DNA from 2 places in the Serratia sp. DFXYC6 genome. Region 1 is predicted to be linked to the other one. Evidence: predicted binding sites of a transcription regulator. Region 1 holds the regulator's gene; the other holds the start of a gene.
What was found. Region 1 encodes PurR, which represses purine synthesis genes. Its sites were predicted from a motif close to CANGCAAACGTTTGCNTG; they were not measured.
Positions count from the first base shown of each region.

Region 2: a site for PurR is predicted at 1,492-1,509, ahead of carA (glutamine-hydrolyzing carbamoyl-phosphate synthase small subunit). Genes of this name have one in related genera too.

Region 1 is NZ_JBXUNV010000001.1:1,734,888-1,738,297, reverse strand. Features, by position in the region: gene punR (DNA-binding transcriptional activator PunR) at 1-903, shown strand, start outside; gene purR (HTH-type transcriptional repressor PurR) at 900-1,925, opposite strand; gene cydH (cytochrome bd-I oxidase subunit CydH) at 2,250-2,339, shown strand; gene sodB (superoxide dismutase [Fe]) at 2,404-2,982, opposite strand; gene AC2CGQ_RS08380 (C40 family peptidase) at 3,182-3,410, opposite strand, start outside.
Region 2 is NZ_JBXUNV010000003.1:396,548-399,957, forward strand. Features, by position in the region: gene AC2CGQ_RS18190 (glycosyltransferase) at 1-177, shown strand, start outside; gene dapB (4-hydroxy-tetrahydrodipicolinate reductase) at 441-1,262, shown strand; gene carA (glutamine-hydrolyzing carbamoyl-phosphate synthase small subunit) at 1,733-2,881, shown strand; gene carB (carbamoyl-phosphate synthase large subunit) at 2,898-3,410, shown strand, end outside.

The sequences.
Region 1 (3,410 bases):
CGCACCGGCAGTTTCAGCGCGGCGGCGCAGGAGCTGCACCGGGTGCCGTCGGCGGTGAGCTATACCGTGCGGCAACTGGAACAATGGCTTGCGGTGCCGCTGTTTGAGCGGCGTCACCGTGATGTGGAGTTGACGCCGGCCGGCGCGCTGTTTATCAAGGATGCGAGAGTTGTTATCAAAAAAATGCTCGACACCCGTCGCCACTGTCAGCAGGTGGCCAACGGGTGGCGCGGCCAGCTGAATATCGCAGTCGACATCATCGTCAAACCCCAGCGCAGCCGCCAGCTGGTGCTGGATTTCTACCGCCATTTCCCCGATGTTGAACTGATGCTGCAACCCGAAGTGTTCAACGGCGTTTGGGATGCGTTGGTGGACGGCAGGGTGGACATGGCGATCGGCGCCACGCGCGCGGTGCCGGTCGGCGGCGGCTTTGCCTTCCGCGATATGGGCTACATGAACTGGCTGTGCGTAGTCAGCCCACAGCATCCGCTGGCGCAGCTGGCAGGGCCGTTAAATGACGATCGGTTGAGGCCGTACCCTGCGCTTTGTCTGGAAGACACCTCGCGCAATCTGCCCAAGCGCGTCACCTGGACGCTGGATAACCAGCGGCGGCTGGTGGTGCCGGACTGGACATCGGCGCTCGACTGTCTGTGCGCCGGGCTGTGCGTCGGCATGATGCCGGCGCATCGGGCGCTGCCGCTGGTGCAGCGCGGTGAGCTGAAGGCGTTGCAGCTGCAGCAGCCGTTTCCCGCCAGCCCTTGCTGCCTGACCTGGCAGCAGGATAAACCGTCGCCGGCGATGAGTTGGCTGCTGGCGTATCTGGGCGATGGCGAGACGCTGAATCAGGAGTGGCTGAGCGAGGCGGCGCCGGAAGCCGTGCAGGCTTCCGGCTCAGGGGATTAGCGGCGGTAGTCGATGAACGGACCGTCGGCGACCGAACGGCGTTCCACCAGCTTCGGATGCACTTCGATCACCTGCGATTCTTCGCGCTTGCTGATGATGCGATCCAGCAGCATGGTGAAGGCCATTTCTCCCAGGCGCTCTTTAGGCTGGTGAATGGTGGTCAGCGCTGGAGTGAAGTAGCGGGCGTTGCGCACGTTGTCATAGCCGATCACGGAAATATCCTGCGGCACTCGCAGCCCCAGCTCATCAGCGGCGCAGATGGCGCCCATCGCCATGATGTCGCCGCCGCAAAATACCGCGGTCGGCCGCTGTTTTTGCGACAGGATTTGGTGCATCGCCTTGTAGCCGGACTCCGGCTCGAAGTCACCCTGGACGATCCACTCTTCGCGAATGTCGATATGCGCTTCCTGCAGCGCCTTCATAAAGCCCTGATGACGGCCGCCGCCGGTGTTGCGCGACAGCTGGCCCGGGATGGCGCCGATATCGCGGTGACCGCGCTCGATCAGGTAACGGCCGGCCAGATAGCCGCCTTCGAACGCGTTATCGATGATGGTGTCGGTGAAGTCGCCGCGCGCAGCGCCCCAGTCCATCACCACCATCGGGATATTACGGTAGTCCTCCAGCATGCCCAGCAGTTGATCCGGGTATTCGGAACACATGACCAGCAGGCCGTCGACGCGCTTTTGCGCCAGCATCGCCAGGTAGGCGCGCTGCTTGTCCAGATTGTTGTGCGAGTTGCACAGGATCAGGGTGTAACCTTTGCTGTAGCAGCTGTTTTCCACCGCCTCGATCACTTCGGCAAAATAGGGCGCTTCGCTCGAGGTGGCCAGCAGACCGATAGACTTGGTGTGATTGACTTTCAGGCTGCGCGCCACGGCGCTCGGCGAGTAGTGCAGCTCTTTGATCGCGGCCCACACGGCCGCTTTGGTCTCTTCGGCGACGAAACGAGTCTTATTGATGACGTGCGAAACGGTGGTGGTGGAAACGCCCGCGCGTTTGGCCACATCTTTAATCGTTGCCATGTAAGGAATGACTCCTGAACTCACATGTTTACAGCATGTAAGTGTGATGTTAATCGTTTGCCTACGTAGATCCTTCTCCAGAGAAGCGAAAACTGAGTTTTTAGTGTGTTGAAGTCTTCAGCGCTTAATCAGGAGGGGCATGGATGCCGGTACGCAGTTGTGAACTGCGAATTTTGTCGCATATTGAACAAAAGTGGAAGAGGTAATCGAGATTATAAACCGGGAAATGATAACAAGATTTTATCGGCGAACTGTGGGAAAATGATTTGACGTACTAATTGTGCGCCTTTTATCCTTAGGAAAGCCCATTTTAAAGGAGTTGTCATGGATACCGATCTGAAGATGTCTCTGTTCACTACCGTCGGCGCGTTGGCGATGATCATCGCTTTCAGCTTTGTCGCCGCGTTGAACTGATCTCCCGCCGGTTTTAAAAAAGGCGCAGCCTGGCTGCGCCTCGTCACTTCGGCAAGGCCTGCGTTTACGCCAGGTTTTCCGCCGCAAATTTCCAGTTGACCAACGCCCAGAAGTTTTCCAGGTATTTTGGACGCGCATTGCGGTAATCGATGTAATACGCGTGTTCCCACACGTCAACGGTCAGCAGCGGTTTATCTTCACCGGTCAGCGGAGTTGCCGCGTTGGAGGTGTTGACGATCGCCAGCGCACCGTCTGGTTTTTTCACCAGCCAGGTCCAGCCGGCGCCGAAGTTTTTCACGGCGGCATCGGTGAACTGCTCTTTGAACGCAGCGAAAGAGCCGAAGGATTTGACGATCGCCGCCGCCAGTTCGCCCTGCGGTTCACCGCCGCCCTGTGGCGACAGGCAGTGCCAGTAGAAGGTGTGGTTCCACACCTGCGCGGCGTTGTTGAACACGCCGCCGTTGGAGGTCTTGATGATCTCTTCGAGCGATTTGCCCTCGAACTCGCTGCCTTTCACCAGGTTGTTCAGGTTAACCACGTAGGTATTGTGGTGTTTGCCGTAGTGGTATTCCAGGGTCTCGGCGGAGATGTGCGGCTCGAGCGCGTTTTTCTCATACGGTAATGCAGGTAATTCAAACGACATTGCTTCCTCCTTTACAGCGCCACTTTCTTCCCGCCCAGGCGGGAGCCAGATGGGCCGTTTTTTATTGTGGTCATTCAATCTTAACAATTTTCATCATAAAAAACAGGAGGAAAAGCGAGAAATGCGCGTGGGGGAGTGCGATGGGCGATAGCTTGAGCAGGCGGTTGCGACCGGGGCCGCAACCGCGCAGAACAGGGAATTAACGGATGGTTTTCGGCGTCACTACGCGGCGTGCGCCGATGTAATGGTTTTGCCAATAATCGTTGTCGAGCTGGCTGATGCGGATCTCTTCGCCGGTGCGCGGCGACTGGATGAATTTGCCGTTGCCGAGATAGACGCCGACATGGTCCGCCACGCCGCGGTTGTTGATGCGGAAGAACACCAAATCGCCGCTTTCCAGTTCGCTTTTCTTGATCGGCGCCGCGTCG
Region 2 (3,410 bases), on a different contig from region 1:
GGCTGCGGCATCAGCCTGCATACCAGCACGCCAAGCCCTGAACAGATCCTGGCGGCGGCGACGCGCATTCTGCAGCAGCCGATCTATCGCCGGCGCGCGGCGCTGGTGCGTGAGGACTATGCCCGCCACGATGCGCTGACGGCGATCGCCAACGAAGTGGCCGCCATTACCGCCTGACATCGCCGCACTCCGTTCCTCAGGCGCCGTTTTCGGCGCCTTTTTTCTGCATTTTTTTGCCATGGAAACTGCATGATTATGTACAATCGTCGCAGGCCGCCAAATCGGTTGAATGTTAATCTCACGACAGCGCCGCTGATGAAAGCGGGGGAATATCATAATTTTCTAATTATGAAATGAATCCTCTGGCGGCGCTGCAGCGGGGCAGTTACCCTGAATCGATAGCCTAATGGGATAGGCGTCAAATCAAGAAGAGAGCGAGCATGAGTGATTCACAAATCCGCATTGCGATTGCGGGCGCCGGCGGCCGGATGGGCCGTCAGTTGATCCAGGCGGTGCAGCAGGCGGAAGGCGTGGTGTTGGGCGCGGCGCTGTCGCGCCCGGGTTCAAGCCTGATCGGCGTCGATGCCGGCGAGTTGGCGGGCATTGGCGTGCTGGGCGTCAAGGTAAGCGACAGCCTGGAGAAAGTGGCGAGCGAGTTCGACATTTTGATCGACTTCACCCGCCCGGAAAGCACGCGGAACTACCTGGATTTTTGCGTGGCGCACCACAAGGCGATGGTGATTGGCACCACCGGCTTCGATGACGCGGGCAAGCAGGCGATCCGCGCTGCGGCGCAGCATATCGGCATCGTGTTCGCCGCCAACTTCAGCGTCGGCGTCAACCTGGTGCTGAAACTGCTGGAGAAGGCCGCGCAGGTGATGGGCGACTATACCGATATCGAAATCGTCGAGGCGCACCACCGCCACAAAGTGGATGCGCCGTCGGGCACGGCGTTGGCGATGGGCGAAGCGATCGCCGGCGCGCTGGGGCGCGATCTGAAAAGCTGTGCGGTCTATGCGCGCGAAGGCCATACCGGCGAGCGCGATCCGAAGAGCATCGGCTTTGCCACCATTCGCGCCGGCGACATCGTCGGCGAGCACACCGCGATGTTCGCCGACATCGGTGAACGGGTGGAAATTACCCATAAGGCTTCCAGCCGCATGACTTTTGCCAGCGGTGCGGTGCGCGCGGCTGCCTGGCTGCATAACCGGGATAAAGGTTTATTTGATATGCGCGACGTGTTGAATTTGGACCAGTTATAATTGATTTGCATACCATCGTGATGTGGTTGTATTGATCATAATGCTATGATAATCGGGCAATAATTTTATTGTCCTTTTTTTTAACATGATAAATATCATGTTGATTTTATTTCATTGCCAAAGCTGTTATTTGTCTGTGTTTACTTTGCTAATCATCTCCTTTTTTTCCACCCTCGGCTTTTTCAGCGTCTTTTTTGTCCCATTCCGGCGCTATTTTCCGTCATTCTTCCCCGCAACCGTTTTCCAGCCCCGGTTTTCTGTGTTTTTATCGCCGCTCAAGCCGCATGAGCGCCGAGAACTGCAAAAATAAAACAAAAAACGGCAGTTTGGGTAGACAAGCCAGGCACTCATCATTAAAATGCGCCCAATTTGCCAAAAATTGGCCTCGCGGACGGTTTTTGCATTGATTTAGATCGCGATATCTGAATTAATATGCAAATATTGTGATTGATTATTCCTTGGAGGGTGTTTTGATAAAGTCAGCGCTATTGGTTCTGGAAGACGGAACCCAATTCCACGGTCGGGCCATCGGGGCAGAGGGAACGGCAGTGGGGGAAGTGGTCTTCAATACGTCGATGACCGGTTATCAAGAAATCCTCACTGATCCTTCCTATTCCCGCCAGATCGTTACTCTTACTTATCCTCATATCGGCAATGTCGGCACCAATGCTTCCGACGAAGAATCCTCCGCAGTACACGCCCAAGGCCTCGTCATTCGTGACCTCCCGCTGATCGCCAGCAACTACCGCAATGAAGAAAGCCTGTCCGACTACCTCAAGCGTCACAACATCGTGGCGATCGCCGATATTGATACCCGTAAATTGACTCGCCTGCTGCGCGAAAAAGGCGCCCAGAACGGCTGCATCATCGCCGCCGATTCGCCGGACGCCGCGCTGGCCCTGGCCAAGGCGCAAGGTTTCCCGGGGTTGAAGGGCATGGATCTGGCGAAAGAGGTCACCACCCAAGAGGCCTACAGCTGGCAGCAAGGCAGCTGGACGCTTGAAGGCGACCTGCCCGAAGCCAAAACCGCCGCGGAACTGCCGTTCCACGTGGTGGCTTACGACTACGGCGCCAAGCGCAACATCCTGCGCATGCTGGTGGATCGCGGCTGCCGCCTGACCGTGGTGCCGGCGCAGACCCCGGCCGACGAGGTGCTGAAAATGAATCCGGACGGCATCTTCCTGTCCAACGGCCCGGGCGATCCGGAGCCGTGCGACTACGCCATCACCGCCATCAAACAGTTCCTGGAAACCGACATTCCGGTGTTTGGCATCTGCCTGGGCCACCAGCTGCTGGCGCTGGCCAGCGGGGCGAAAACCATGAAGATGAAGCTCGGCCACCACGGCGGCAACCACCCGGTGAAGGATCTGGACAACAACACCGTGATGATCACCGCGCAGAACCACGGCTTTGCGGTAGATGAGAACAATCTGCCGGCGAACCTGCGTGTGACGCACAAATCGCTGTTCGACCACACGGTGCAGGGCATTCACCGCACCGACAAAGCGGCGTTCAGCTTCCAGGGCCACCCGGAAGCCAGCCCAGGCCCGCACGACGCCGCGCCGCTGTTCGATCACTTTATCGAACTGATTGAGACTTACCGTTCTAACGCCAAATAATCAGGAGCAGTAAAAAATGCCAAAACGTACAGACATAAAAAGCATCCTGATCCTCGGCGCTGGCCCGATCGTTATCGGCCAGGCGTGTGAGTTCGACTACTCGGGTGCCCAGGCGTGTAAAGCGCTGCGCGAGGAGGGTTACCGCGTCATTCTGGTCAACTCCAACCCGGCGACCATCATGACCGACCCGGAAATGGCCGATGCGACCTACATCGAGCCGATCCACTGGGAAGTGGTGCGCAAGATCATCGAAAAAGAGCGCCCGGATGCGGTGCTGCCGACCATGGGCGGCCAGACGGCGCTGAACTGCGCGCTGGAACTGGAGCGTCAGGGCGTGCTGGCAGAGTTCGGCGTTACCATGATCGGCGCCACCGCCGATGCGATTGACAAGGCCGAAGACCGTCGCCGTTTCGACGTGGCGATGAAGAAAATCGGTCTGGATACCGCGCGTTCCGGCATCGCGCACACCATGGAAGAAGCGCTGGCGGTGGCCGCTGACGTCGGCTTCCCGTGCATCATCCGTCCTTCC